3 regions of the Streptomyces sp. NPDC048420 genome follow, and region 2 is predicted to be linked to each of the others. Evidence: riboswitches for the same ligand, from Rfam matches in the RefSeq annotation. Region 2 holds a riboswitch; each other region holds the start of a gene.
The links. A riboswitch is a leader RNA that binds a small molecule or an ion and turns the genes downstream of it on or off. The one in region 2 is predicted to bind thiamine pyrophosphate.
Positions count from the first base shown of each region.

Region 1: it holds a riboswitch for thiamine pyrophosphate, as region 2 does, so the genes downstream of both, AB0D34_RS20205 (thiamine ABC transporter substrate-binding protein) here and thiC (phosphomethylpyrimidine synthase ThiC) in region 2, are expected to answer to the same signal.
Region 3: it holds a riboswitch for thiamine pyrophosphate, as region 2 does, so the genes downstream of both, thiO (glycine oxidase ThiO) here and thiC (phosphomethylpyrimidine synthase ThiC) in region 2, are expected to answer to the same signal.

Region 1 covers NZ_JBEZKG010000010.1:203,148-212,886, reverse strand. The annotation lists gene AB0D34_RS20220 (phosphatidate cytidylyltransferase) at 1-968, shown strand, start outside; gene AB0D34_RS20215 (glycosyltransferase family A protein) at 1,113-2,321, opposite strand; gene rlmN (23S rRNA (adenine(2503)-C(2))-methyltransferase RlmN) at 2,519-3,625, shown strand; TPP riboswitch at 3,645-3,752, shown strand; gene AB0D34_RS20205 (thiamine ABC transporter substrate-binding protein) at 3,749-4,825, shown strand; gene AB0D34_RS20200 (iron ABC transporter permease) at 4,864-6,465, shown strand; gene AB0D34_RS20195 (ABC transporter ATP-binding protein) at 6,466-7,488, shown strand; gene AB0D34_RS20190 (maleylpyruvate isomerase family mycothiol-dependent enzyme) at 7,514-8,302, shown strand; gene AB0D34_RS20185 (LAETG motif-containing sortase-dependent surface protein) at 8,349-9,041, opposite strand; gene AB0D34_RS20180 (LOG family protein) at 9,189-9,739, opposite strand, start outside.
Region 2 covers NZ_JBEZKG010000002.1:289,441-299,179, reverse strand. The annotation lists gene AB0D34_RS04085 (metallophosphoesterase) at 140-1,204, shown strand; gene AB0D34_RS04080 (hypothetical protein) at 1,398-2,258, shown strand; gene AB0D34_RS04075 (hypothetical protein) at 2,463-3,473, opposite strand; gene thiC (phosphomethylpyrimidine synthase ThiC) at 3,565-5,373, opposite strand; TPP riboswitch at 5,366-5,555, opposite strand; gene AB0D34_RS04065 (YibE/F family protein) at 5,627-7,447, shown strand; gene AB0D34_RS04060 (SsgA family sporulation/cell division regulator) at 7,701-8,138, opposite strand; gene AB0D34_RS04055 (helix-turn-helix domain-containing protein) at 8,237-9,031, opposite strand; gene AB0D34_RS04050 (DUF5326 family protein) at 9,435-9,647, opposite strand.
Region 3 covers NZ_JBEZKG010000008.1:207,824-217,562, reverse strand. The annotation lists gene AB0D34_RS16440 (DUF4126 domain-containing protein) at 1-22, shown strand, start outside; gene AB0D34_RS16435 (NAD(P)/FAD-dependent oxidoreductase) at 71-1,573, shown strand; gene AB0D34_RS16430 (hypothetical protein) at 1,594-2,568, opposite strand; gene metF (methylenetetrahydrofolate reductase [NAD(P)H]) at 2,625-3,548, opposite strand; gene thiE (thiamine phosphate synthase) at 3,647-4,297, opposite strand; gene AB0D34_RS16415 (Rv2175c family DNA-binding protein) at 4,392-4,763, opposite strand; gene AB0D34_RS16410 (FAD-dependent oxidoreductase) at 4,892-6,106, opposite strand; gene AB0D34_RS16405 (hypothetical protein) at 6,139-6,489, opposite strand; TPP riboswitch at 6,542-6,654, shown strand; gene thiO (glycine oxidase ThiO) at 6,652-7,809, shown strand; gene thiS (sulfur carrier protein ThiS) at 7,806-8,006, shown strand; gene AB0D34_RS16390 (thiazole synthase) at 8,010-8,804, shown strand; gene pknB (Stk1 family PASTA domain-containing Ser/Thr kinase) at 8,923-9,739, shown strand, end outside.

The sequences.
Region 1 (9,739 bases), on a different contig from region 2:
AACGGGGGGCCGCTCGGCTGAGCGGTCCCTTGCTCCGGGACGATACGTTCCGAGACCAGACCAGCTCGGCGCAGCCCCAGGTGGCGGCGCCGCAGACGCAGAATCCGGAGCCCATGCCCGACGCCTCGCAGCCGGCACCCGCGCCGCAGAAGAAGAGCGCGGGGCGGGACCTGGGTGCGGCCATAGGGGTCGGGGTCGGGCTCGGCGCGGTGATCGTGGCCTCGCTGTTTTTCGTCAAGGCCGTGTTCGTCGGCGTGATAGTGGTCGCCGTCGTCGTGGGTCTGTGGGAGCTGACCGGCAGGCTTCAGGAGCGCAAGGGCATCAAGGCGCCGCTCGTGCCGCTGGCGCTCGGCGGGGCCGCGATGGTCGTCGCCGGGTACGTCCGGGGCGCCGAGGGGGCCTGGGCCGCCATGGCGCTCACGGCGCTCGCGGTCCTCGTCTGGCGGATGACGGAACCGCCGGAGGGCTACCTCAAGGACGTCACGGCAGGTGTCTTCGCCGCGTTCTACGTCCCGTTCCTGGCCACGTTCGTCGCGATGATGCTGACGGCCGAGGACGGGGCGGCCCGGGTCCTCATGTTCCTTCTGCTGACCGTGGTGAGCGACACCGGCGCGTACGCCGTCGGCTGGCGCTTCGGCACCCACAAGCTCGCGCCGCGCATCAGCCCCGGCAAGACCCGTGAGGGCCTGGTCGGAGCGGTGGCGTTCGCGATGGTGGCGGGCGCGCTGTGCATGGAGTTCCTGATCGACGACGGCGAGTGGTGGCAGGGTCTGCTCCTGGGCATCGCGGTCGCGGCCAGTGCGACGCTGGGTGACCTCGGCGAGTCGATGATCAAGCGGGACCTCGGCATCAAGGACATGGGCACACTGCTGCCGGGTCACGGCGGCATCATGGACCGCCTGGACTCGTTGCTGCCGACGGCTCCGGTGGTGTGGCTGCTGCTGGTGCTGTTCGTGGGGTCCGGCTGACGTCGCAAGTGCGGTTTTCCGGCCCCCGTCCTGTTCAGGGCGGGGGCCGCGTCGGTTGCGGACGGGGAGCGGGCTGAACCGGCGGTTCGGTGTGGACCCGCGACGTCCGCCGACGCGGGCGTCTTCGGACATGCCCTGGAGGGATCACCTGCGGGCGCGGATCCGCCGGAGGCGTCTGCGGACCTTCCGCGCCGTCCGCCGGGCGGCCGACGGGCGCGGCTTCGACGAGGGCATGACACGCCGAGTGCCAGACCAGTCCGGTACGGTCACCGCGTACGCGTGATCTGGGATTCTCACCAGCCGGTCACGGAAATGCGGATAGACGAGGTGCAGCCGACCGGTTCGGCCGTGCCGGGCCACTCCCGGCACCGTCTTGGCCCGGACGAATTCCAGGATGTTCTTCAACGGATCCAGCTTGCCCGTGGCGACACAGGTGAGAATCAGCCGCTCGCCGACCTTTATTCGGTCAGAGACGCCTCGGGTCCAGTACGCCGCCATCGGAGCGGCCAGTTCCATTCTGTGCAGCTGCTCGCTTTCCGGCTGTTTCAGCAGAGCCGGGCCGAATTGCTGTAAGAGCCCGACGGTGAAGGGCCTGACCATCAGCTGATCGCGCTTTGCGCCGGGCGGCACGAGTCTCGCGATCAGTTCCATCAGCGCGTGGATCGCGGCGAAGCGGGCCATGTAGTCGCCCCTGCGGGTCGCATGGTTGCCGTCGTCGCGGTTGACCAGGTAGTAGCAGACGTAGTCGGCGACGACGGACACGCCGTTGCCGCGCAGATACGCCTCCATGGTGAAGAGCGCGTCCTCGCCGGTGGTGAGGGTTTCGTCGAACCTGAGTCCCAGCCGCTGGATCAGTTCCCGCCGGAACAGCTTCTGGGCGCTCAGCGTGAAGATGACCATCGACGTGGCGACGTCGGCGTGCTCCAGGGTGCGGCCGAACATCGACCTCGGGACACCGCGGTTGACGCCCTCCATCTTGCCGAGCACCACATCCGTGCCGGCCCGGTCGGCCATCGCGACCAGCCGCTCCAGGGCTTCGTCCCCGAGGTGGTCATCGGCGTCCAGAAAGAACACATAGCGGCCGCGGGCCAGCTCCAGGCCGACATTGCGCGGGCCGCTGGGGCCGCCGGAGTTGGCCTGCCGCACCACCCTGGTGGGCACCTTCGACGCGGCGGCGAATTCCTCCAGGTATTCCCCCGTGCCGTCGCTCGACCCGTCGTCGACGGCGACGATCTCCATTCGGTCGGCGCCCAGTGACTGAGACTCGACCGATTCCAGACAGCGAACGAGATAGGGCATGGCTTGATATGCGCCGACGATTACCGTGACATCGGGCTCAGGTTGGCTATTCATCAAAGACCGAGACAACCGGGTCTGAACATTGGTTGTCTGGAACTTAAGAATCCGGTTATTGTTACCGGTAGGAAACCTTCCGATTGGTTACAGGAGAGGGCCGCGATGAGCTCGCACCCGCTGAGGCGGGCCGTCGCAGCGACCGCCCGTCGCCGCTGTGAGGGTCACTCATTCGGATCTGCGACACTGGTACAGCCATGCCTAAGCCCGGAGAACTCACTTTCGTCGCCCCCCGCGGAGCCAAGAAGCCGCCGCGGCACCTTGCCGATCTCACGCCCGCCGAGCGTAAGGAGGCTGTCGCTGAGATCGGGGAGAAGCCGTTTCGTGCCAAGCAGCTCTCGCAGCACTACTTCGCGCGGTACGCGCACGATCCGGCGGAGTGGACGGACATCCCGGCCGGGGCGCGCGGCAAGCTGCAGGAGGCGCTGCTTCCCGAGCTGATGACCGTCGTACGGCATCTGTCGACCGACCAGGGGACCACGCGCAAGACGCTGTGGCGGCTGTTCGACGGGACGCTCGTCGAGTCGGTGCTCATGCGGTACCCGGACCGGGTGACCATGTGCATCAGCTCGCAGGCGGGCTGTGGCATGAACTGTCCCTTCTGTGCCACCGGCCAGGCGGGGCTGGACAGGAATCTGTCCACCGCCGAGATCGTCCATCAGATCGTCGACGGGATGCGGGCGCTGCGGGACGGGGAGGTGCCGGGCGGGCCCGCGCGGCTCTCCAACATCGTCTTCATGGGGATGGGTGAGCCGCTCGCCAACTACAAGCGGGTCGTCGGCTCCATCCGTGCGCTCACCGATCCCGCTCCTGACGGGCTCGGGCTCTCGCAGCGGGGCATCACCGTGTCGACCGTCGGGCTCGTCCCCGCCATTCACCGGTTCGCCGACGAGGGCTTCAAGTGCCGGCTCGCGATCTCCCTGCACGCCCCCGACGACGAACTGCGCGACACCCTCGTCCCCGTGAACACGCGGTGGAAGGTGCGCGAGGTCCTCGACGCCGGGTTCGACTACGTCGAGAAGAGCGGGCGTCGGCTGTCCATCGAGTACGCCCTCATCCGGGACATCAATGACCAGGCCTGGCGTGGTGACCGACTCGGGCGGCTGCTCCGGGGCAAGCCCGTCCACGTCAACCTCATCCCGCTGAACCCGACCCCCGGCTCCAAGTGGACCGCCTCCCGGCCCGAGGACGAGAAGGCCTTCGTCGAGGCGATCGCCGCCCATGGTGTGCCGGTGACGGTTCGGGACACCCGTGGTCAGGAGATCGACGGGGCCTGCGGCCAGCTCGCGGCCACCGAACGGTAGTCTGAGGGACGTACATCTTCATATCCGACAGGGGAGCGCCACAGCGCTGAGAGTGCGGCCATCGGGCCGCAGACCCTCTGAACCTCGCCCAGGTCATTCTGGGTAGGAAGTTCGGTCATCACCGTGAACAACAAGAAGTTCCTTGCTGCCGTCGTCGGCCTCGGCCTGGTCACGCTGTCCGCGTGCGGGTCGTCGTCCTCCGGCTCGGAAGGTTCCGAAAGCGCCGACAAGACCGTCACGCTCGTCAGCCACGACTCGTGGGCCGTCTCCAAGAGCGTCCTCGCCGACTTCGAGAAGAAGTCCGGTTACAAGGTCAGGGTCCTGGAGGACGGCGACGCCGGGCAGGCTGTCAACAAGGCCATCCTCACCAAGGACAACCCCCAGGGCGACGTCTTCTTCGGCGTCGACAACACCCTGCTGTCCCGCGCGCTCGACAACGGCCTCTTCCAGTCGTACGAGGCGAAGGGCGCCGACCGGATCAGGGCGGGGTACCGGGTCGACGGGGACAAGGTCACGCCCATCGACACCGGTGACATCTGCGTCAACTACGACAAGGCCTGGTTCACGGAGCACAAGGTCCAGCCGCCGACGTCGTACGACGATCTGATCAAGCCCGCGTACAAGAACCTCCTCGTCACCGAGAACGCCTCCACCTCCTCGCCGGGGCTCGGGTTCTTGCTCGGGAGCGCCGCGAAGTACGGCGACGACGGGTGGCAGGGCTACTGGAAGAAGCTCAAGGGCAACGGCGTCAAGGTCGTCGACGGCTGGGAGCAGGCCTACAACGAGGAGTTCTCCGGCTCGGCCGGCGGCAAGAAGGCCAAGGCGGACCGGCCGCTCGTCGTGTCGTACGCCTCCTCGCCGCCCGCCGAGGTGATCTACGCCGATCCGAAGCCGACGACCGCGCCCACCGGGGTCGCCGACGGCACCTGCTTCCGGCAGATCGAGTACGCCGGGCTGCTCAGCAACGCCAAGAACAGCAAGGGCGGCAAGGCGTTCCTGGACTTCCTGCTCACCAAGGAGTTCCAGCAGGACATGCCGCTCAACATGTTCGTCTATCCGGTGGTGCAGGGGGCTTCGGTGCCCGCCGAGTTCACCGAGTACGGCCCGCAGGCCAAGGATCCCGAGACCATGGATCCCGCGAAGATCGCCGAACACCGAGACGACTGGGTCAAGTCGTGGACCTCGCTCGTACTGAAGTAGCCACCCGGCGCAAGGGGAGCGCGGCGCGGCTCGGGCTCATGGCCGTGCCCGTCGCGTTCTTCGCCGTCTTCTTCGCCTATCCCGTCGCCGCGATCGTCAAGCGCGGCCTCGACACCGACGGGACCTGGCAGTTCGGCCGGATCCTCGATGTCCTGACCCAGCCGGACATCCGGCACGTCCTGTGGTTCACCACCTGGCAGGCGCTCGCCTCCACCGCGCTCACGCTGCTGGTCGCGCTCCCCGGTGCGTACGTCTTCGCGCGCTTCGACTTCCCGGGCAAGCAGGTCCTGCGGGCCGTGGTGACCGTTCCCTTCGTGCTGCCGACGGTCGTCGTCGGTACGGCCTTCCTGGCGCTCGTCGGGCGCGGTGGGCTGCTGGACGAGCTGTGGGGCGTACGGCTCGACACCACCGTGTGGGCGATCCTGCTCGCGCACGTCTTCTTCAACTACGCGGTCGTCGTACGCACGGTGGGCGGGCTGTGGGCGCAGCTGGACCCCCGGCAGTCGCAGGCCGCGCGGATGCTGGGCGCGTCCCCGTGGAAGGCCTGGCGCACGGTCACCCTGCCCGCGCTCGCGCCCGCAGTGGCCGCCGCCGCACTGATGGTCTTCCTGTTCACCTTCACCTCCTTCGGTGTCGTCCAGATCCTCGGCGGGCCGACCTTCTCCACCCTCGAAGTGGAGATCTACCGGCAGACCTCCGAGATCTTCGACCTCTCCACGGCCGCCGTGCTGACGCTGATCCAGTTCGTCGCGGTGGGCGCGGTCCTCGCCCTGCACGCGTGGACCGTACGGCGCCGGGAGACCGCGCTGCGGCTCGTGGACGCGTCCGGCACCGCCCGGCGGCCGCGCGGGGCGGGGGAGTGGGGGCTGCTGGCCGGGGTGGTGGCGAGCATCGCCGTACTCCTGCTGCTGCCGCTCGCCGTGCTGGTCCAGCGGTCGCTCGACGCCCCGGACTTCGGCTACTACCGGGCGCTGACCCACAGCGACGGCGGGGTGTTCCTCGTCGCGCCCATCGAGGCGATCGGCAACTCGCTGGAGTACGCCCTCGCCGCGACCGCCCTCGCCGTGGTGATCGGAGGTCTCGCGGCCGCTGCGCTCACACGACGGGACGCGGGGCGGTTCGTACGGGGCTTCGACGCACTGCTGATGCTGCCGCTCGGGGTGTCCGCGGTGACCGTCGGCTTCGGGTTCCTGATCTCCCTCGACGAGCCGCCGCTGGACCTCAGACAGTCCTGGCTGCTGGTGCCGCTCGCGCAGGCGCTGGTCGGGGTGCCGTTCGTCGTGCGGACGATGCTGCCCGTGCTGCGGGCCGTGGACCACCGGCTGCGGGAGGCCGCGGCCGTGCTCGGGGCCTCGCCCTGGCGGGTGTGGCGGGAGGTCGACCTGCCGATGGTGCGGCGGGCGCTGCTGATCGCGGCGGGCTTCGCCTTCGCCGTGTCGCTGGGGGAGTTCGGGGCGACCGTGTTCATCGCACGGCCCGACAACCCGACGCTTCCGGTCGCCGTGGCGCGGCTGCTCGGCCGCGCCGGTGACCTCAACTACGGCCAGGCGATGGCCCTTTCGACCGTCCTGATGGTGGTGTGCGCGGTGGCGCTGCTGGTGCTGGAGCGGCTGCGGACGGATCGGACCGGGGAGTTCTAGATGCTGCTGAGCCTTCAGGACGCGACCGTACGGTTCGGTGGGCGGGCCGTCCTCGACGGGGTCGGGCTCGATGTCGCCGAGCACGAGATCGTGTGCGTGCTCGGGCCGAGCGGGAGCGGCAAGTCGACGCTGCTGCGGGCGGTGGCCGGGCTCCAACCGCTCGATGCCGGGCGGGTGTTGCTGGACGGACGGGACCAGGCCGGGGTGCCCGCGCACAAGCGCGGGGTCGGGCTGATGTTCCAGGACCATCAGCTGTTCCCGCAGCGGGACGTGGGTGCCAACGTGGCCTTCGGGCTGCGGATGCACGGCACCGCGCGGCCCCGACAGGACGCGCGGGTCAGGGAGTTGCTCGACCTCGTCGGGCTTCCGGGTGCCGGGCGGCGGGCCGTCGCCGCGCTCTCCGGGGGTGAGCAGCAGCGGGTCGCCCTGGCGCGGGCCCTCGCGCCACGGCCCCGGCTGCTGATGCTCGACGAGCCGCTCGGGCAGCTGGACCGTTCGCTGCGGGAGCGGTTGGTCGTCGAACTGCGGGAGCTGTTCGGGCGGTTGGGCACCACCGTGCTCGCGGTCACCCACGACCAGGGCGAGGCCTTCGCGCTCGCCGACCGGGTCGTGGTGATGCGGGACGGGCGGATCGCCCAGTCCGGAACACCCCTCGAGGTGTGGCAGCGGCCGGCCGACGAGTTCGTGGCCCGCTTCCTCGGCTTCGAGAACGTCGTCGAGGGGACGGTGACGGGCGCGGCCGCGGAGACGGCGTGGGGGAAGGTCCCGGTGCCCGAGGACGCGCCTCAGGGCCCCCGGACCCTCCTGGTACGCCCTGGCGGAGTACGGCTCGTCGCCGCCGACGAGGGGCTGCGCTGCACGGTCGCCGCGCGGACCTTCAAGGGCACCCATGTCGCCGTACACCTGCAACCCGCCGACGACGGGCCGCGGCTGGAGGCGGCGTGCGCGCTGCGGGACGCGCCGGGGGTGGGGGACGTGGTCGGGGTGGCGTTCGACGCGGACGAAATCGTGGTGCTGGACTGACGGGGTCACACCTACAGTGCGGGGCATGACCCTGCTCTCACATGATCGTTACTGCGACGAGATCGCCCACCAGGTCGGCCTTCTGAGGGCCGTGGTGACCTCCGCGGCCGACCTGTCCGCAACCGTGCCGACCTGCCCCGACTGGTCGCTGGAACAGCTGGTGCGGCACACCGGGGGCGCCCTGCGCTGGGTCGAGCTGATGGTGCGGACCCGGGCCGAGGAGGAGTTCCCCGAGGACCAGGTGCCGTTGGGGGAGGGGCCCGAGGACGTCGGTGAGCTCGACGCGTGGCTCGCGGAGACCGGCGACACGCTCGTCGCCGCGCTGCGGGAGGCCGGGCCGGACGCCAAGGTGTGGTCCTGGTCCGGGATTCCCACCTCGGGCTTCTGGGCCCGCAGGATGGCGCACGAGCTGACGATCCACCGTGCCGACGCCACGCACGCGGCCGGGCAGCCGTACGAGGTGGATCCGGAGATCGCCGCCGACGCGATCGACGAGTGGCTGCAGCTCGTGGAGTTCGCGCAGCGGACCATGCCGGACGACGAGTCGAGGGAACTGCGTGGTCCAGGGCGCAGTATCCATCTGCATGCCACCGACGGGACGCCCGAGTTGAATGCGGAGTGGGTCGTCGAGCTGACCGACGACGTCATCGTCTGGCGGCGTGGGCACGAGAAGGCGACCGTCGCGCTGCGGGGGCCGCTGACCGCAGTGCTGCTCGCCTTCTACCGTCGACTGCCGTTGGACAGCCCGGAGTTGGAAGTCCTCGGCGAGCGGGAGCTGCTGGAGTTCTGGCTGAAGCGGGCGAGCTTCGGGTGACATGAGTGTGGCCCGCCCCCCGAACCGGGGACGGGCCACGACTTGGTCAGCGGGTGCCGGCCCCGCGACGACGCAGGCCGAAGAACACGGCGCCGCCGCCGATGGCGACCAGGGCGATCGCGATCCCGGCGATCAGGCCGGTGTTGGAGTTCGCACCGGTCTCGGCGAGGTTGGAGTCGCCGGCCGCGGGCGACGGGGCGTTGCTCTCGACGGTCGCCGGAGCGGTGGTGCCCTCCGAGGCCGACGGGGTCGGGGCCGGGGACTCCTCAGCAGGGGTGCTGGCGGAGTCCGACGGGGTGGGCGTGGGCGTCGGGGTCGGCGTCTCCTCGGTCTTGCAGGCGGTCGCCGGGGTGGTCAGGTTCGGGGTGATGTCCTTGCCGTGGATGTAGGGCTCGGCGACCACGTGGATGCGGTACTCCGCGTTGGGCTTCCAGTCCTCCTTGAAGGTGATGGTCGTACCCTTCTCGGAACCCTTCACCTTCTGCTCACCGACCGTCTTGGCGTCGGCGCCGTTCTCCTCCAAGTACACGGTGACGGTGGCCTCGACGCCGTAGCTGTCGACATCGGTCACCGTGATGACGCCCTGCGTGCCGTCGCACTTGGCTTCGGCGGAGAAGTCGTTGATGTTGCAGGCAAGCGCGTTGCCGGAGGTGCCGAGCACGATCGCGGTCGATGCGGCGGCGACGCCGAGGAAGCGCGAGACGCGGGCGGTGCGACGGGATATGGGCGTGAATGCCACGTTCGTCCTTCACGTGATGCGCAAATGCGGGGGGTTGAAGAGATGGTGATGTGACATCACCACCCCCAGGAGTCTCACAGGTCTATAAGCGCTGCATAAGCAGTGTCAACGTGTAAGCGCCCTACAAGTGTTGACTTTGCCTGCTTATTAAGGTGTGAGACGTTTCAGCGCCGCAGGAGCCTCCTCGATCCGGTCAACAAGGGCGATTCGGGCCTCCATTGACCGCTCCCGCGCGAGCGCTTGGAGCAGCGGCCAGGCGGGCAACTTCTCCGTCCAGTGGGCACGGTTCACGAGCACCATCGGCGTCGGCTCGCCGCGCGACTCGTAGTAGTTGGGCGTCGCGTTGTCGAAGATCTCCTGTACGGTGCCGGCGGCCCCCGGCAGGAACACCACGCCCGCGTTGGAGCGGGCCAACAGGCCGTCCTCGCGGGTGGCGTTGGCGAAGTACTTGGCGATGTGCGAGGCGAAGGCGTTCGGCGGTTCGTGGCCGTAGAACCAGGTGGGGATGCCGACGGAGGAACCGCCCCGGGGCCAGTGCGTGCGGACCTCGAAGGCGGCGCGCGCCCATTCGGTGACCGAGGGAGTGAACGAGGGTGCCGCGGCGAGGAGTTCGCACGCTTCGTCGAGCATCGCGTCCTCGAAGGGGGCCGCGTAGGCGCCGAGGTTGGCCGCCTCCATGGCGCCCGGGCCGCCGCCGG
Region 2 (9,739 bases):
GGAGTCTTGCTTCGATTCACCACCCCTGGGTCATCACATGGCGCGATCCGCATTCCTATGATGGGCCCACGACACCGCGGGCCGCTGCGACCAGGCAGTCCGAAGCGGTGCAGATGCGGCGCGATGGTGGAGGGGTCTGATGACTCAGGGGGCCGGTCAGGGACCCGAGGTGGAGCGCGGTGCGGTGCTGCGCGACTTCCGGGTGCCCGCGTACGTCAACGAGACCGGTCCCTACGGCCACAGCACGCACCCCGGCGACGTCGTGCCGGCGCATGAGGAGGCGTACCCGGAGGGGTACACCCCCACCGAGCAGGACCTGCCCGTCATCCACCACGGTGACGGACTCCAGGCGGCCACGGACCCCTCGGTGCAGCCGGAGGACGGCCCCGGTCCGCTGTTCGTCGTCGGAGACGTCCACGGCTATCTCGACGAGCTGACGGCCGCGCTCCAGGAGCAGGGCCTCGTCGACGCGGCGGGCAACTGGTGCGCGGGCACCGCCCGGCTGTGGTTCCTCGGCGACTTCACCGACCGCGGCCCCGACGGCATCGGCGTCATCGACCTCGTGATGCGCCTGTCCGCGGAGGCCGCCGCGGCCGGCGGCTACTGCAAGGCCCTCATGGGCAACCACGAACTGCTGCTGATCGGCGCCAAGCGGTTCGGCGACACCCCCGTCAACTCCGGCGCGGGCACCGCCACCTTCCAGGCGGCCTGGCTGCTCAACGGCGGGCAGAAGACCGACATGGACCGCCTCCAGGACCACCACCTGCAGTGGATGTCACGGCTTGACGCCGTCGAGGAGGTCGACGGGCATCTGCTCGTGCACTCCGACACCACCGCCTACCTCGACTACGGCGACTCGATCGAGGCGGTCAACGACACCGTCCGCGAGACCCTCACGCGCAACGACGCGGACGAGGTGTGGGATCTGTTCCGCAAGTTCACCAAGCGCTTCTCCTTCCGCGACGAAGGCGGCGCCGACCATGTGCGCTCGCTGCTCGACATGTACGGCGGCACCCGCATCGTTCACGGGCACAGCCCGATTCCCTATCTGCTCGGCGAAGTGGGCTCCGAGGACGGCGAGGACGAATCAGGTCCGGTGGTCGAGGGACCGCATGTCTACGCCGACGGACTGGCCATCGCGATGGACGGTGGGGTGACCATGGCCGGAAAACTGCTGGTCCAGCAACTGCCCCTGGATATCTGAACGTTCACAGGGCAGTCGTTCCCCTATGACGGACTGACCGGAGACCGCGCAGGCCAGAGGGCAATTTCTGGAAACCCCCTGTCACCCTGTGCCGTCGCCGCTCTACCATCTGCTTATCCGTAGCAGGCTCCCCTCCGTTTCTGCCCGACGGCTCGTTGGCATGCGAGCCCCAAGCCCTACGGAGCATCGGGGGATGCACATGAACAGCGTTCCGCAGCACCTGCACAGCGAGGACCGCCAGGAGTACGAGCGGATCCTCGATGAGGCGCTGCGCTCCGCACCACACCGTCCCGAACTGGCCGCTGTCGGACAGCGGCTGAATCCCGAACAGCTGCGCACCATGGCGCTGAACGCCACCGCACTCATCACGGCGGCCGCGGCGACCGAGTACCAGCACTACGTGAAGGTCCGCGAGGAACAGCGCCGTCCGGCGCCGTCCACCCTGTCGTCCGTGCACGAACCCGGCCCCGCCGAGTCGGGCACGGGAGCGATGGGGCTCGCCACCACCATGGGAGAGGTCGCTGAGACCGCCGGTGCGGGCGCCGTCGCCGTCGCCGCAGTCCTCACACCTGTCCTCGCCGGAATCGCAGCGGCGATCTTCCTGCTCGTGGGTTACATCCTCCAGATGCTCAGCCCGCCGCCGGCGTTCGCCCACGCCATGATCACCATCGGTTGGGTGTTCGGCGCCCTGACCGCGGCCGCGATCCTGGTCGCCGCCGTGGGCCTGCTGCTCACCGCCCTGCGCAACCGGCCCTCGTCGGACGCGGGCTACGGCGGGCTCAGCGGGGAGGTGGCACGGGCCAGGGACACCTGGCGCGAAGCCCTGCTGGAACGCGGCATCCTCCCCTTCCTCAAGGAGGCCCTGGCCGACCCCGGCACCGCCGCACTGCACCACACGGCACCGCCCGCACCGACCAGCCGGATGCCCAGCCTCGGCTACGACCGCCCGGGCTTCAGCAGCCCGGACGACGGAGCCTCCGGTGCCCGGCCGAGTTTCACCAGCCCGGACTACACCAGCCCGGACTTCGGGGGGCCGGAACACCAGCCGGAGTGACACCCGGCACAGCCCCTCGGCTTGCGCCCCCACCATGGGGAGCGCAAGCCGAAGACTCGGCCGCTGGCCACCCGCGTACGGTTCGCCTGCGTCCGCCGACAAGTCGCCTGCGCCGGTCGGCGATTCGCCTGCGTCAGTCGGTGATCGGCAGATACACATGGCGACGGCGGATGTCCTGGCAGATCTTCATCATCGAGCGCAGCTTCAGTCCTGAGTGGGCAGTTGTGATTCCTTTCTTTCCGGAAGAGCGATGATCGCGATGCTCTCCGGCTGGGCTATGGCCAGGCGGGTGCCATCCGGGTGCAGGGCGGCAACGGGCGTCGGAATGTGCGTGACCCCGTAGCTGCCTTCTCTCCGGGATACCTCCACGGTGGGCCATTCCGCCACCACGGCGCCCGTCGTGACATCGATCAGCCGCGGATGCCCGTACAGCGAGACGACCGTGTCGCCCCGGGCTATCAGAGTGCCGATGTTGAAATCGACTCTGCTGCGATGGATCCACCGCCTTGCGGAGAGCGACCACACGCCCAACTGCCGTGGGCCCAGGGCAGGCGTCTCCTCGTCGTCGAGAAACTCCTCCCCGGTCGCCACAGCCAGGTGGTCACCATCGAGCCAGCAGGCCGAGACGACCTCCGCGTCGATGCCCGGGTCCAAGGGCAGCACGCCACGGCCATCGAGCACAGCGGGGTCGGTCAACGCACTGGCCAGGTCGAAGACTTCGACGACCCCATACGGATGCCACAGCCAGCCGGCCGACAGCAGGTGTGTCCCGCCCGGGCTCACCGCCAGCCGCGAGTGGAAGACGTCCTTGGGATGACGTTCACCACTGGTGAGCCGCTCTCCCGACTCCGCATCCTCGATCTCGAGGACGTTGTACTCCTCCGGACAGTGGACCAGAACCTCACGGCCGTCCGGCAACGCCCCGAGGGCCACCGGATAGTCGAAGGCATCAGCTTGGTAGTAGCTGCGGTTCAGCTCACGGACGAGCCGATCACCATCGAACAGCAGTGCCTTGGTACCACGCTCGGCATAGACAACGGAGTAGCGACCGGACAGGGAGACGACGCTTCGGTCGAAGGGAAACGCGTGGCGCACCGTGGCACGCTGCTCCACGCCATCAGGACCCCATCGGCGGCCACCACCCACCACGTCGACCAGATCATCGCCGTCCCACACCAGCGACTGCGCCTCGGACGTCGCCTTCAGAACGATCAAGACTCCGCCACCCCCCTCATCTCATCCCCGAACGCACGCCGTGGCTGTCCCGAAGGCACCCACGCTCCGGGACAGCGCCAATCGACGGACGTCAGTCCGCCAGCGGCAGGTACACGCGATTGCCGCTAGCCGCGAACTCCTTCGACTTCTGCAACATCCCCTCCGCGACCTCCTCAGCCGTCGCCCCCGCAGCAGCCGTACCGCCGAACCGCTCTGTGATGCTTTGGCTGATCTTCATCGAGCAGAACTTCGGGCCACACATGGAGCAGAAGTGGGCCGTCTTGGCCGGTTCGGCCGGGAGGGTCTCGTCGTGGAACTCGCGGGCCGTGTCCGGGTCCAGGGCGAGGTTGAACTGGTCCTCCCAGCGGAACTCGAAGCGGGCGTCGGAGAGAGCGTCGTCCCATTCCTGGGCGCCCGGGTGTCCCTTGGCGAGGTCGGCCGCGTGGGCGGCGATCTTGTAGGTGATGACACCGGTCTTGACGTCGTCCCGGTTGGGCAGGCCCAGGTGCTCCTTGGGCGTGACGTAGCAGAGCATCGCCGTGCCCCACCAGGCGATCATCGCGGCGCCGATACCGGAGGTGATGTGGTCGTAGGCCGGCGCGACGTCGGTGGTCAGCGGGCCGAGCGTATAGAACGGAGCTTCATCGCAGATCTCCTGCTGAAGGTCGATGTTCTCCTTGATCTTGTGCATCGGGACGTGTCCCGGGCCCTCGATCATGGTCTGTACGTTGAAACGCTTGGCGATCGTGTTGAGTTCCCCGAGTGTGCGCAACTCCGCGAACTGCGCCTCGTCGTTGGCGTCCGCGATCGACCCCGGCCGCAGACCGTCGCCGAGGGAGTACGTGACGTCGTAGGCGGCGAGGATCTCGCAGAGCTCCTCGAAGTTCTCGTAGAGGAACGACTCCTTGTGGTGCGCCAGGCACCAGGCCGCCATGATCGAGCCGCCGCGCGAGACGATGCCGGTCTTGCGGTTCGCCGTCAGGGGGACGTACGGCAGACGCACGCCCGCGTGGACCGTCATGTAGTCCACGCCCTGCTCGGCCTGTTCGAGGACCGTGTCCTTGTAGATCTCCCAGGTCAGCTCCTCGGCGCGGCCGTCGACCTTCTCCAGCGCCTGGTAGAGCGGCACCGTGCCGATGGGGACGGGGGAGTTGCGCAGCACCCACTCACGGGTGGTGTGGATGTTGCGGCCGGTGGACAGGTCCATGACCGTGTCGGCGCCCCAGCGGGTCGCCCAGGTCATCTTCTCGACCTCCTCCTCGATGGAGGAGGTGACCGCCGAGTTCCCGATGTTGGCGTTGACCTTCACCAGGAACCGCTTGCCGATGATCATCGGCTCGATCTCCGGGTGGTTCACGTTCGCCGGCAGCACCGCGCGGCCCGCGGCGATCTCCTCACGGACCACCTCGGGCTCGACGTTCTCCCGGATGGCCACGTACTCCATCTCCGGTGTGATCTCACCACGGCGTGCGTACGCGAGCTGAGTGACCGCGTTGCCGTCACGACTGCGGCGCGGTTGGCGTGGCCGCCCCGGGAACACCGCGTCGAGGTTGCGCAGGCCACCGCGCGGTGCGGTGTGCTTGATCCCGTCGTCCTCGGGGCGCACGGGACGTCCCGCGTACTCCTCGGTGTCCCCGCGGGCGACGATCCAGTTCTCCCTCAGCGGCACGAGGCCCCGGCGGACGTCGGTCTCGGTGAGGGGATCGGTGTACGGGCCCGACGTGTCGTACAGCGTGACCGACTTCCCGTTGGTGAGGTGCACCTGGCGGACCGGCACCCGCAGATCGGGGCGCGAGCCCTCGACATACGCCTTGTGCCAGCCGATGGACTTCCCGGCCTCCTCGTCGAGCTGGTCGACGTGCTGCTCGGAGGCAGGCGTGCGCGCGTCCTTGATGGTCATGAGACCTACTCCCTACGCCGGCATTACCCGGTAACAGGTTCGGCGGTCGACGCAGCGGTTTCCGTCTGTCGACGTTTCGTGGGGAACGTCACTTGCTTGACGTGACGTTCCACGTGAAACATCGCTGGGACGGAGGTCAGCGCCCTCTCAGCCCGGTGCTCCGAGCTCCCGCGTGTACAAAGGTGCCACCACGCTAGCGGCAATTCGGGCGCGGTGAACAGAGGGCCCCTGTCGTTCTTGCGATGATCGGTCGGTGGACACGACGCATCAGCCTCCGTACCCGCCTCCCGAGCCTCCGCGCCGCCCGGGCTACGGAAGCGGCCCCGGCGACGGCCCCGGTACTGCTTCGGGCCATGGTCCAGGCGGTCTGCCCAGAAGCAGGCCCGGCGGCGGTGACAGCCGTACCAGCGGGTCTGATACCGGTGGCTGGGATGCCTTCGGGCACGGGCAGGGGCGCGACCGGGGGCACGAGGTCGACGGCGGACACCGCCACGAGTACGGGACCGGTGTCGGCGGGGGTCACGGCCAAGGCTCCGACGGGCACGGGCACGGCGCCGGCGACGGGCACGGGCACGGGCACGGGCACGGTCATGGATCGGGCGGTGGTGACGGTCACGACCACGGCCATGAATCCGGCGACGGTTCCGGCGGTGGCGGCCACGACCGCGGATCAGGCAGTGGCGGCAGCCGTGACCGCGGCCACGGATCAGGTGGTGGTGGCCACGGTCACTCCCACAGCCACGGCCCGGCGGCTCCCGTCTCCAAGCACCTTCGCAAGGTCATCGCGGCGATCCTGATCCCCTTCGGCGCGGCCGTCGTGGTGGGGCTCGTCGTGCTCTGGCCCGGTGGTGCTCCGGCGCACGAACGCACCGGCGTCGGCTTCGACCGGCAGACCCAGCAGGCCACCGTCAGCAAGGTCGTGAGCGTCAGCTGCAAGTCGGTGAACGCCTCCGGGGAGACCCCGACCGGGGACACCTCCACTGCCGAGGGCTCCTCCGCCGAGCAGCAGGCGAACGGCACCTGCAAGAAGGCGACGATCCGGGTCGACACCGGCGACGACAAGGGCCGTACCTTCACGGAGATCGTGCAGCCGGACCAGTCGCGGCAGCTGCACGAGGGCGAGAAGGTCGTGGTCGCGTACGAGCCCTCGGCGCCCAAGGACCTGCAGTACTCGGTCACCGACGTGAATCGCAGGTTCCCGATGGGCCTGCTCGCCGGCATCTTCGCACTCGCCGTCGTGGTCGTCGGTCGGATGCGCGGTGTCATGGCACTGGTCGCACTGGCCGTCAGCTTCCTGCTGCTGAACTTCTTCGTCCTGCCGGCGATCCTGCAGGGCTCGAACCCGCTGCTCGTGGCGGTGATCGGGTCGAGCGCCATCATGCTGATCGCCCTCTACATGTGCCACGGCCTCTCGGCCAGAACCTCCGTGGCGGTACTCGGCACGCTGATCTCCCTGGTGCTGATCGGCGTCCTCGGCTCGCTGTTCATCGGCTGGGCCGCGCTCACCGGCAACACGGACGACAACACCGGGCTCATCCACGGGCTGTACCCGTCGATCGACATGAGCGGTCTGCTGCTCGCCGGTGTCATCATCGGCTCGCTCGGTGTCCTGGACGACGTGACGGTCACGCAGACGTCGGCGGTCTGGGAGCTGCACGAGGCCAACCCGACGATGGGCTGGCGCGGGCTGTACCGCGCGGGTATCCGCATCGGCCGCGACCACATCGCGTCCGTGGTCAACACGCTCGTCCTCGCCTACGCGGGCGCCGCGCTGCCGCTGTTGCTGCTCTTCTCCATCGCCCAGTCCAGCGTGGGGACGGTCGCCAACAGCGAGTTGGTGGCGGAGGAGATCGTGCGCACACTGATCGGCTCGATCGGCCTGGTCGCCTCGGTTCCGGTCACCACGGTCCTCGCGGCGCTGGTGGTCTCTGCCGACCGGCCGGGGACGGAGACGGCCGGAGCGGGGGCGGCGGCGGGTGGTGCGCCCGTACCGGCAACGAGCGCGAGCGCGGGGACAGCCGGCAACCGACCGGCTCCGGCCCGGGGCGGAAAGGGTCGGCGGCGCAGGCGCTGAGAGAGGTCGCCGGGCCAGGGCTGTCGGCTCCCGGCTCCGAGAGGAAACCGGCTCGCGGCACGGAAGCACGGCCTGCAGGCACGCTGGCCCGCGCCGCATCCGTGCGCCTCCATCTGCGCGGGACCTGGTCGTTCGGTCCGGCACACCTACGGCTCCACAGTCCACGCGCCCGGTAACCCGCCACGCAGCAGAAGCGTTCCTGCACCCTCCCACTCCAAGACGAAGCGTTCCGCCACCTCGCTACCCCACCGCGTCAGCCCGCGCTCTGCTCCTCCGCCAGGATCCGGTCCAGCGCCTCGTCGAGGTGGGTGTCGAAGTCGGCCAACGCCGCCTCCTGCCCGAGCGGGACCAGCTTGTCGGTGCGGTCGAGGAAGGCGATGATCGGCGCCGTGGACGAGCGGAACAGCGCCTGGTCGCCGCCCACCTGAAGCCTGATCAGCACATCGCCCAGCAGGTCGGGGCCGGAGGGCGAGACCCGTACGTCACCCTCGCCACAGGGCCGGCCCACCCCGTCGATCAGCAGCTCCCGCCCGAAGGCCCAGGTCACCGGGGCGTCGCCCGGCAGATGGAAGGTCAGCCGGACGGCGTAGGGATCGCAGGTCTCGTAGCGCAGCTCCACCGGGATGCGGAAGGAGAGCTCCTCCGACACGAGAAAGCTCATCATGACCTCTGCCTGTACGGTCTCGCGCATCGCCTACCCCGTCATCTGCCTTAGTTGGCCGGGAATGATCCCTCTGACACTGGTGGCATCTTGCTGAAAGTGCACGGCAGATCACAAGAAGTTAGTTTTCAGATACTGATAGAGATCGCGAGCGAGCCCATCAGACGCCCGATTTCCTCTTGCAGTTGCTGGGTTGCGGCCAGCAACCGCTCCGCCTGATGGACGGGAAGGGAAATGGCCATGGTCGCCGCCGCGTTACCCACCGTGATCGGAATCGCGGCGCACACTGTCCCCAGCGCGTACTCCTGACGCTCGATCACCGGCTCCATCCGTGCGGTCCGTTCGAGACGCCGGAGCAGGCTGTGGCTGTCGCGAACGGTGTACGGGGTGATGGACTGCACGGGATAGCGGTCGAGGTGGTCGCGCCGGGCCTCCTCGTCGAGCTGGGCCAGCAGGCACTGCCCGATGGCGTGCGCGTGCCCGGTCTCGCGGAAGTCGGCCCACTCCTCGACCGCCGGGATGCCCGGGGTGTCGGAGACGCAGAGGACCTCGATCTCGCCGCCCCTGTACTGCGCGTAGTACACCGGTACGCCGATCAGATCGCGCCAGTGCGCGAGCGCCTCGGCGACGGTGCTGCGACGTTTCTGCTCGGCACCACTGCTGCTCAGTCGCTCGGCCGCCTCACCGAGGAAGAACAGGCCCTTGTCGCGACGCAGATAGCCCTCGTGCACGAGGGTGCGCAGCAGGTGGTACGCCGTGGGAAGCGCCAGCCCGGTCTCACGGGCGAGTTGTTTGGCAGGGGCACCTTGCTCGTGCTCCGCGACGGATTCGAGGAGCCGCATAGCGCGCTGGACGGACCCGATGAGGGTCGCCGAGTGGGTCTGTTCGGGCTGCCCGGAGGGGGGCGCCGCATGCCTCTGCACGGGCGCTGTCGGCCGTACCGGGGCAGGTGCCCGTACAGGAGCAGGTGTCCGTACGGGTACTGACGGCCGTACGGAAGCCGCCGGCTGGGCAGGCGCCGTGGGCCGTGCCGAAGCCGTCGTCTGGGCGGGAGCCGTCGTCGAGTGAGCATCGAACTGTACGAGTGAGGGGTCAACCTGTACGGGTGCGGTGTCAACCGTGGCCAAGGGTCACTCCCGGAGCGCGAGGGGGGCAGCCCGTGCGGGGAACACGGGAGGGGGTGTACGCCGCCCGCGGGGTCGTCCCCGCGTCGAATTCCGGACTTTAACGGTCCGCCACCGCACGCATACGGCCCATACGGGAAACTTCCCTCGCCCGAGGGAACAGGTGATTCCTGTTACCGGCCGCCCCGCTCGCTCCGGACGCTCACCAGTCGCTGCGCGACGAGGAACTCGACATGAACTTCCGTACGACGTAGACGAGTCCACCGACCAGGGCGACGAAGACCAGCAGCTTGAAGAGCAGGCCGATGACGAAGCCGACGACCGTGGCTATCAGTCCGCCGAACACGACCAGGGCGATGACCGGCACCGCGATCCACTTCACCCACCACGGCATCCCCGCGAAGATCTCTCCCATCGTCCTTACCTCTCTGCAGTCCGGCACCGTCCGGTCCCTCTGGTACCGGATCCACCAATGTCCTGCTCTCGATGCTAGGGCCGACAGGTGCC
Region 3 (9,739 bases), on a different contig from region 2:
GGTGGGTCGACCGCCCGGCTGACGGTGGGCGTCGGCCGGAGTGTCAGTGGCGGCCGATAAAGTCGCAGGCATGGCAAGGATTGCGGTGATCGGCGCCGGGATGGGCGCGATGGCGGCCGCCGCCCGGCTGGCCGTCGCGGGCCACCGGGTGGCGGTGTACGAGCGTACGGAGACGTACGGCGGAGCGGTGCGCCGCTTGGAGCGGGACGGCTTCGCCTTCGACACCGGCCCCGGACTGCTGACGCTCCCCGCGGTCTACCGCGATCTGTTCGTCAAGACCGGCAAGGAGCCCCTGGAGTCGGTCGTCGATCTGGTCCAGGTCGATCCGTCGTCGCGGCACGTGTTCGCGGACGGCACCGAGGTCTCCCTGCCGAACGCGTCCCGCGCGGGAGTGGTGGCCGCTCTGGACCAGGCCCTCGGCGCGGGCGCCGGCGCACGCTGGGGCGACTTCCTGATCCGGGCCCGCGAGGCCTGGGACCGCACCCGCAGACCGCTCCTGGAGGAGCCGCTGTGGCCGAACTGGTCGGTGCTGATGCGCGAGCCCTACCCGGCGGTGCCGCACAAGCGACTGCTGCGCACCCGTCGGGCCTGCACCCTGTACGAGATCGGCGCCTGGGAGCTGCGCGACCCCCGTCTCGCGGCCCTGCTGGACGGCTACGCGCTCGCGTACGGCGTCGACCCCGGCACCGCTCCGGCGAGCGCCGCCATCCTGCCGTACATGGAGCATGCCTTCGGGACCTGGTATGTCCGGGGCGGCATGCGGGAGTTGGCGCGGGCGGTTCACGAGCGGTGCGTCCAGCGCAGGGTCGAGTTCCACTTCGGCGCCGAAGTGACCGGGGTGCTGGAGAAGGACGGCCGCACGTCAGGTGTCGAACTCGCCGACGGGACGGTGGTGGAGGCGGACACCGTCGTCGGCACGGGTCCCTGGCGACTGCGCAGGCTCGTGCCGAGGCGCGAGCTGTACGGCGCGAAGGACGTCCCCCCGGACGCCGAGGATCTGCACACGGGCCGGGTCGTGGTGTGCCTCGCCCTGCGCGGAGCACGGGAGCCGGACGCCGTGCACCGCACGGTGGTGTACGGCCCCGACCCGGAGGGCGAGCTGTCCGAGTTCGCACACGGGGAACTGCCCGAGCCCACCGTGCGGATCGACCGGCCGGACGACCCCGCTCTGCGCCCCGACGAGGAGCACGAGTCCATGGTGCTGACGGCGACGGTGGCGTCCGGAGCAGCCTACGACTGGACGGCCCCCGGGGCCGCCGACGCCTTCGCGGAGAAGATGGTCACCGCCGCCGAGCGCGCGATGCCGGGGCTGCGGGAGCGAATCCTGTGGCGCGAGGTGCGGACACCCGTGCACACCGAGCGGGAGACGGGGGCCGAGGGCGGCGCCGTCCCCCCGCCCTCCCTGGCGGGCGGCGAAGGCACCCTGCATCCGTCCAACAGCACCGCTGTACCGGGCCTGTTCACGGCCGGAGGCTGGTCGCACCCCGGCGGTGGGCTCCCCCACGCCGGGATGTCGGGTGCGCTGGTCGCCGGACTGATCGTGGAGGGGCCGGAGTTCCGCGGCTCTCAGTGAGGTGAGGGAGCCGCTCCGGGTCAGAAGCGGTACTGCTCGTCGTACCCCTGGCCCTGGTTCTGCTGCCCCTGGCCGCTGTTGTCCTGGTAGTACTGCTGCTCCTGCGGGAGTTCGGCGCCGTACTCGTCGGTGCGCTGCTGCGGCACCCACACCCCGCCGGCCGGGGTCTCGCCGTACCCGGCGTACTGGTCTTGGCCGTAGCCCTGCTGGACGAACTGCTGCTGGCCGCCGTAGGAGGTGTCGTAGGACCCGGCGCCATAGGTCTGGGTGCCGATGTACGGGTCCGAGTAGGCGGCGTACTGCTGCTGCCCGGACTGGTCGTACCCGTACTGCTGCTGGTCGTAGCCGGTGTAGCCGTCGTAGCCGTACGACTGGTCGGCGGCCGCCGTGGCGTACTGGTCCTGGGTCTGGCCCGCGGCCGCGTAGGACTGGTCGCCGGCGTAGGTGGCATCGCTGTATATGCCGTAGGAGCCGGTGTCCTCGGGCATGGGCTGCGGCTCGTAGACCGCCGTGGACTCGGCGGCCGTCGGGGCGGCGGAGCGCGCGGGGGTGAAGACGTCGTCGCGGTCGTAGTCGTCGTGATCGTAACCGGCGGTGTCCGGGCGGCCCTGGTCGTACGAGGCCTCGTCGCCGTAGGCCGCCGGGTCACCCGATTCCAGGTCGGTGACCTCCAGGGAGGGCTCCTCGCGGCCGCGTTCCCGACGGCTCTTCTTGCCGCCGGTCAGACCCTCCAGCGCGGCCGGCGGGTTGACCGCCCAGCCCTGCTCGAAGCCACGACGGAACGACAGGGTGACGTAGGTCTGGCCGACCGCGAAGGCGATCGCGCCGAGCCCGATGACGACGACCTGCGAGATCAGCACGCCGAGGACCACGCCGAGGAAGCCGACGAAGGCGAGCACCCGCCAGCGCAGCCGCGCCTTGTACTGCAGCAGCACCTCGCCCAGCAGCCACAGCGCGACGAATCCGAACGCGATGTAGAGGACCGTCCAGCCCATGTACGCCCCTCTCCCAGTGACCGCTACGCAGTGTGTCGTATGTCCGTGCGGCAGGTCTAGGCCTGCGGTGGATGGTGCAGACCCAGGTTTTCGTAGATTTCCAGCGATGCCGTGGAGTTGTTGAGCGTGATGAAGTGCAGTCCGGGCACTCCCTCGGACAGCAGCCGCGCGCAGAACTCCGTGGCGAACTCGATTCCGATCGAGCGTACAGCGGCCGGATCGTCCTTTGCTGTGAGGATCCGCTCTTTCAGGGCGGAGGGGATGATCGCATTACTGAGCTGCGGAAGCCGCTCCAGCATCCGCACGCTGGTCACGGGCATGATCTCCGGGATGACGGGCGTCGCGCAGCTCGCGGCGTCGACTCGGTCACGCAGCCGCAGATAGGACTCCGGCTGGAAGAACATCTGGGTGATGGCGTAGTCGGCGCCCGCGCGGCACTTGTCGACGAAGTGCGTGACGTCGCTGTCCCAGTCGGCGGAGCGCGGGTGCATCTCCGGGAAGGCGGCGACACCGACACAGAAGTCGCCCGACTCCTTGATGAGCCGGACGAGTTCGGCGGCGTAGGTCAGGCCTTGGGGGTGGGCCACCCAGTCGGCCATGGGGTCGCCGGGCGGGTCGCCGCGCACGGCCAGGATGTTGCGGATCCCGGCGTCGGCGTACTGGCCGATGATGTTGCGCAGTTCCGCGATGGAGTGGTTGACCGCGGTGAGGTGGGCGACCGGGGTCAGGGTGGTGTCCGCGACGATCTGCTGGGTCTCCTTGACGGTGCCCGCACGGGTGGAGCCGCCGGCGCCGTAGGTGACGGAGACGAAGTCCGGAGCGACCGCCTCGACCCTCCGGAGCGCGCTCCACAGATTCCGCTCGCCCTTGGGGGTCTTGGGCGCCGAGAACTCGAAGGAGTACGTCATCTTGCCCGTGGCGAGCATGTCGCGCACAGTGCGCGCGCGGTCAGTCCTGGTGGATGCGGTTCCGAGGGCCATACCGGAAGGTTAGTCAGGGGGCGGCGGCCACCCAACCGGATCAGGGAAATTTGCCCGGATTGTCGACTTGTTGTCCACCCCTCGGACACCTGGACCGGTTACAGCGTGTGCCGGAGCCGCTTCGCGAACTCCGCGGCGGCCGCGCCCGGGTCGTCCGCCTCGGTGATCGCCCGCACGACCACGACCCGGCGGGCGCCGGCCTCCAGGACCTCGTCGAGGTTGCCGAGGTCGATGCCGCCGATGGCGAACCAGGGCCGGTCGGTGCCGAGGGCGGCTGTGTACCGGACCAGGTCGAGGCCGGGGGCGTGCCGACCGGGCTTGGTGGGGGTCGGCCAGCAGGGGCCGGTGCAGAAGTAGTCCACGCCGTCCTGGACCGCGGCCGCGGCGGCCTCCTCCTCGGCGTGCGTGGAGCGGCCTATGAGGATGTCGTCGCCGAGGATCGCGCGGGCGGCGGGGACAGGGAGGTCGCCCTGGCCGAGGTGCAGCACCTCGGCCCCGGCCGCGTGGGCCACGTCGGCCCGGTCGTTGACCGCGAGGAGCTTGCCGTGCTGGGCGCAGGCGTCGGCGAATACCTTCAGGTGCTCCAGTTCCTCGGCCGCCTCCATGCCCTTGTCCCGCAGCTGCACGATGTCGACGCCGCCGGCCAGGACCGCGTCCAGGAACTCGGCGAGGTCGCCCTGGCGCTTGCGGGCGTCCGTGCAGAGGTAGACGCGGGCATCGGCGAGCTGGGTGCGGGCGGTGTCGGGCATGCGTGAGTCTCCCCCGGGTCCGGTGGCGTACGGGCCGTGCTCGACCGTGGCCGTGGCCCCGGTGGTCACGGCCCGTACGCCGGTGCTGTTCGGTTCAGACGGCGAGCGCCTGGGCCCGGCGCTTCACCTCCGTGCCGCGATTCTCGCTCAGGGCCTGCGCGGGGGTGCCGGGCAGGCTCTCGTCGGGGGTGAAGAGCCACTCCAGCATCTCTTCGTCGGTGAAGCCGTCGTCCCTCAGGAGCGTCAGGGTCCCGGCGAGGCCCTTGACGACCTTCTGCTCGGCCCCGTCGATGAAGGCGGCGGGGACGTGCAGCGCGCGGTTCTCACCACGGCGTACGGCGATGAGCTGGCCCTCCTTGACCAGCTGCCGCACACGCGTCACCTCGACGTCGAGCATCTCCGCGATGTCGGGGAGGGTGAGCCAGGCGGGAACGAGTGCATCGGTTTTTGCGTCAATCTCGGTCACGGGATTAAGCGTGCCATCCCGCACTGACAGTCGGAAGCCGGGGCGCCTCCGGCGGGGGCCGATGGGAGGAGCTTCGACTCCGGCAATGGCCTGCCGGGCACCGGTCACGCCCGCGCCGACGACCCCGCCTACGCCGTCGCCGCCTTCAGCGGCCTCGCCGGGTCCGTCAGCAGGTCCGGGGCCATCTCCGTGCCCGCCTCGATCAGGCGGCGGCCCTGGGCCAGGTCGCGGGGGCGGCCCACGGCCAGGAGGGCCACCAGCCGGTTCTCCCGGAGCCAGCACACCGTCCAGGCGGGTCCGGACGGCTCGCCGCGCCACAGGGTCGTGTCGGCGGACGCGTGATGGCCCGCGTACTGGACGAAGCGGCCGAACTGCTCGGACCAGAAGTACGGGACCGGGTCGTAGACCGTGGGGGTCTCGCCCAGGATGTCCGCGGCCACCGTGCGCGGGCCCTGGAGGGCGTTGTCCCAGTGGTGGACCAGGAGTCGCTCGCCGTACCTCCCCGAGGGGAAGGAGGCGCAGTCGCCGACCGCGTACACGTCCGGCGCGGAGGTGCGCAGCCGGTCGTCGGCGACGACCTCGCCCTGTGCCCCGAGCTCGATGCCCGAACCGGCGAGCCAGGCCGTGGCGGGCCGGGCGCCGATGCCGACCACGACGGCGCCCGCGGCCACCCGGGAGCCGTCGTCGAGGACGACCTCGCCGGGCTCGACACGCGCCACACGCGCGTGGGTGCGCAGAGTGGCGCCCGCATCGGCGTACCAGGCGGCCATCGGGGCGGCGACCTCGGCGGGCAGCGCGCCCGCGAGCGGCCGGTCGGCGGCCTCCACGACCGTCACCGCGCAGCCCGCCTCGCGCGCGGCGGTGGCGAACTCGGCGCCGATCCAGCCGGCGCCGACGACCACGATGTCGTGCTGCCGGGAGAGCACCGGCCGCAGCCGCTCGGCGTCGTCCAGAGTGCGCAGCAGATGCACGCCGGGCACGCCCTCGGTGCCGGGCAGCCGGATCGGTTCGGCGCCGGTGGCGAGGACCAGGACGTCGTAGGGCACCGGACCGTCGGCCGTGTCCAGCTCATGCCCCGAAGGGCGTACCCCGAGCACCTCGCGGCCGAGCAGCAGCTCGATGCCGAGGGCCTCGAAGTCCACGTCGAAGGCGGAGCCCTCGGCCTTGCCGAGCAGGACCGCCTTGGACAGCGGCGGCCGGTCGTACGGCTGGTGGGGTTCCGCGCCGATCACCGTCACGGTGCCCTTGAAGCCCTGTTCGCGCAGGGCGACCGCGGTCTGTACCCCCGCCATGCCCGCGCCGACCACGACCACCCGCCGCTGCGCCCGCGTCTGCTCGCTCATTTGATCACCATAGTCAGCTGACAATGAGTCAGTCAGGAGTCGTGGGGCGTGACCTGCTCCACAACGCTCGTCCCGCTACCGGACTGCGACTCCCACTCCCACGTCTCCTGGAGCCGCACCCGGCCGTCGGCGAGCTCCACGACCGTCGAGACACAGTGCCCGGAGGACGTCGTCCCGTCGTGCTTGAGCTGCACGTACCGGAAGTCGAGACGGTCCCCCGCGCGCGTGCCGACCAGATGCCCGCGTACGACGTCGCCGCCCGCGTACTCGGCCCAGATCTCCCCGCCCTTCTCGTGGTACGTGAACCGGGTGCGGGTGCCCACCTGGCCCGGCGCCTGGTCGGCGACAGGGGCGAGGACGAGACCGTCGAGCGAGCGTGCCACGGAGAGAGGCTCCCTTACTGAGACCTGGGGCGTCGGGCTAGGGTGGCCAACGTAGAGCACTCGCGGGAGCCCGGACGCACCGGGCTGAGAGGGAGGCTGGGCGGCCTCCGACCGTACGAACCTGATCCGGGTCATGCCGGCGAAGGGAGGGGCTGGACGCCCATGTCCTCACGTACGTCAGACGTCCTCGTCGTCGGGGGCGGCATCATCGGCCTGGTCACGGCCTGGCGGGCCGCGCAGCGCGGTCTCACCACGGCCGTCGTGGACCCCGAACCGGGCGGCGGGGCCGCCCAGGTGGCCGCCGGGATGCTGGCCGCGGTCACCGAACTGCACTACGGCGAGCAGACCCTGCTCGGCCTGAACCTCGCCTCGGCCCAGCGCTACCCGGACTTCGCGGCCGAGCTCAGCGACCTGACCGGGCACGACCTCGGCTACCGGCGATGCGGCACGCTCGCCGTCGCCCTGGACGCCGACGACCGCGCGCATCTGCGTGAACTGCACATGCTGCAGCGGCAGTCGGGACTTGAGTCGGAGTGGCTGTCGGGGCGGGAGTGCCGGCGCCTGGAGCCGATGCTCGCGCCGGGGGTGCGGGGCGGGCTGCGGGTGGACGGCGACCACCAGATCGATCCGCGGCGCCTCACGCGCGCGTTGCTGGCCGCGTGCGAGCGGGCGGGCGTGGTCTTCCACCGTGTGTGGGCCGAGCGCCTGCGGGTCGTACGGGACCGGGCCGCCGGGGTCACCACGACCGACGGCGAGGAGCTGGGCGCGGGCCAGGTGGTGCTCGCCGCCGGAAGCCTCAGCGGCCGCCTGAAAGGGGTCCCGGAGGCCCTCCTGCCTCCCGTACGGCCCGTGAAGGGTCAGGTGCTGCGTCTGACCGTGCCGCCGCGCCACGCGCCCTTCCTGAACCGCACCGTGCGGGCCGTCGTCCGCGGCAGCCAGGTCTACCTGGTGCCCCGGGAGAACGGCGAGCTGGTGATCGGCGCGACCAGCGAGGAGCTGGGCTGGGACACGACGGTCACCGCGGGCGGGGTGTACGAGCTGCTGCGGGACGCGCACGAGCTGGTGCCCGGGATCACCGAACTGCCGCTCACGGAGACCCGCGCGGGACTGCGCCCGGGCTCCCCGGACAACGCCCCGCTGCTCGGTCCGACGGAACTGCCCGGACTCCTGCTGGCCACCGGTCACTACCGCAACGGCGTCCTGCTGACCCCGGTCACCGGGGACGCCATGGCGCACGTCCTGACCACCGGTGAACTCCCGGAGGTGGCCCGCCCGTTCACCCCGAGGCGTTTCCTTCAGCGCGTGGAGCAGCCGGCATGAACATCTCCGTCAACGGGGAGCCGCGGGAGTTCGCTCCCGGAACGGCTCTCGACACCGTGGTGCGGGCGCTGACCCCGGCGCCCTCCGGGGTCGCCGCCGCGCTGAACGAGACCGTCGTCCCGCGCGCGCAGTGGCCGTCCACGTCCCTCGCCGAGGGAGACCGCGTGGAAGTCCTCACCGCCGTCCAAGGAGGCTGACCCATGGCCGACGATCCCTTTCTCATCGGCGGTACGTCGTTCTCGTCCCGGCTGATCATGGGCACCGGCGGGGCGCCCAGCCTGGATGTGCTGGAGCGGGCGCTGATCGCCTCCGGCACCGAGCTGACGACGGTCGCGATGCGGCGCGTGAACCCCTCGGTGCACGGTTCCGTGCTGTCCGTCCTCACCAGGCTCGGCATCCAGGTCCTGCCGAACACGGCCGGCTGCTTCACCGCCGGGGAAGCCGTCCTGACGGCCCGCCTCGCGCGCGAGGCGCTCGGTACGGAGGTGGTCAAGCTGGAGGTCATCGCCGACGAGCGCACCCTGCTGCCGGACCCCATCGAACTCCTGGACGCGGCGGAGACCCTGGTCGACGAAGGCTTCACGGTGCTGCCGTACACCAACGACGACCCCGTACTGGCCCGCAAGCTGGAGGACGTGGGCTGCGCCGCGATCATGCCGCTCGGCTCGCCGATCGGCTCCGGGCTCGGCATCCGCAACCCGCACAACTTCCAGCTGATCGTGGAGCACGCGCGCGTGCCGGTGATCCTGGACGCGGGGGCGGGTACGGCGTCCGACGCGGCGCTGGCGATGGAACTGGGGTGCGCGGGTGTGATGCTCGCCTCGGCGGTGACCCGGGCCCAGGAGCCGGAGCTGATGGCGCACGCGATGCGGCACGCGGTGGAGGCGGGACGGCTGGCATACCGGGCGGGACGCATCCCCCGGCGGCATTTCGCCGAGGCGTCGTCCCCGGTGCAGGGCAGGGCCGTACTGGATCCGGAGCGTCCAGCGTTCTGAACGCACGTTCGACCTAAGACACGGCCAGGTGCGACCTCCGTCACAGGTCAGCTGCAGTACCGCCGCCAAATCCGCCGAACCGGATGGACTGTCAGCGGCGGCTCGTACACTCGCCTGCGTGGATACGACCCTTCAGGACCCGCTGGTCGGGCAGGTGCTCGACGGCCGCTACCGCGTGGACGCGCGGATCGCGGTCGGCGGGATGGCCACGGTCTACCGGGCCCTGGACACCCGTCTGGACCGCGTGCTCGCGCTCAAGGTGATGCACCCCGCGCTCGCGGCGGACGGGGCCTTCGTCGAGCGGTTCATCCGGGAGGCCAAGTCCGTCGCCCGGCTCGCCCACCCCCACGTCGTGCAGGTCTTCGACCAGGGCACCGACGGATCGTACGTCTATCTCGCCATGGAATACGTCGCCGGCTGCACCCTGCGTGACGTGCTGCGCGAGCGCGGCGCCCTGCAGCCGCGCGCCGCCCTGGACATCCTGGAACCGGTCCTCGCCGCGCTCGGCGCCGCACACCGCGCCGGGTTCGTGCACCGGGACATGAAGCCGGAGAACGTCCTGATAGGGGACGACGGCCGGGTCAAGGTCGCCGACTTCGGGCTGGTGCGGTCCGTGAACACCGTGACGAGCACCACCGGAGCCGTCCTCGGCACGGTCTCCTATCTCTCGCCCGAGCAGATCGACCAGCCCGGCGCCGCCGACGCCCGCGTCGACGTGTACGCGTGCGGTGTCGTCCTGTACGAGATGCTGACCGGCAGCCAGCCGCACGAGGGCGACTCCCCCGCGATCGTCCTCTACAAGCACCTCCACGAGGACGTTCCGCCCCCGTCGGCCATGGTCCCGGGACTGCCGTACGAACTGGACGAGCTGGTCGCGTCGGCCACCGCCCGCACCCCGGACCTGCGCCCGTACGACGCCGTGGCGCTGCTCGCGC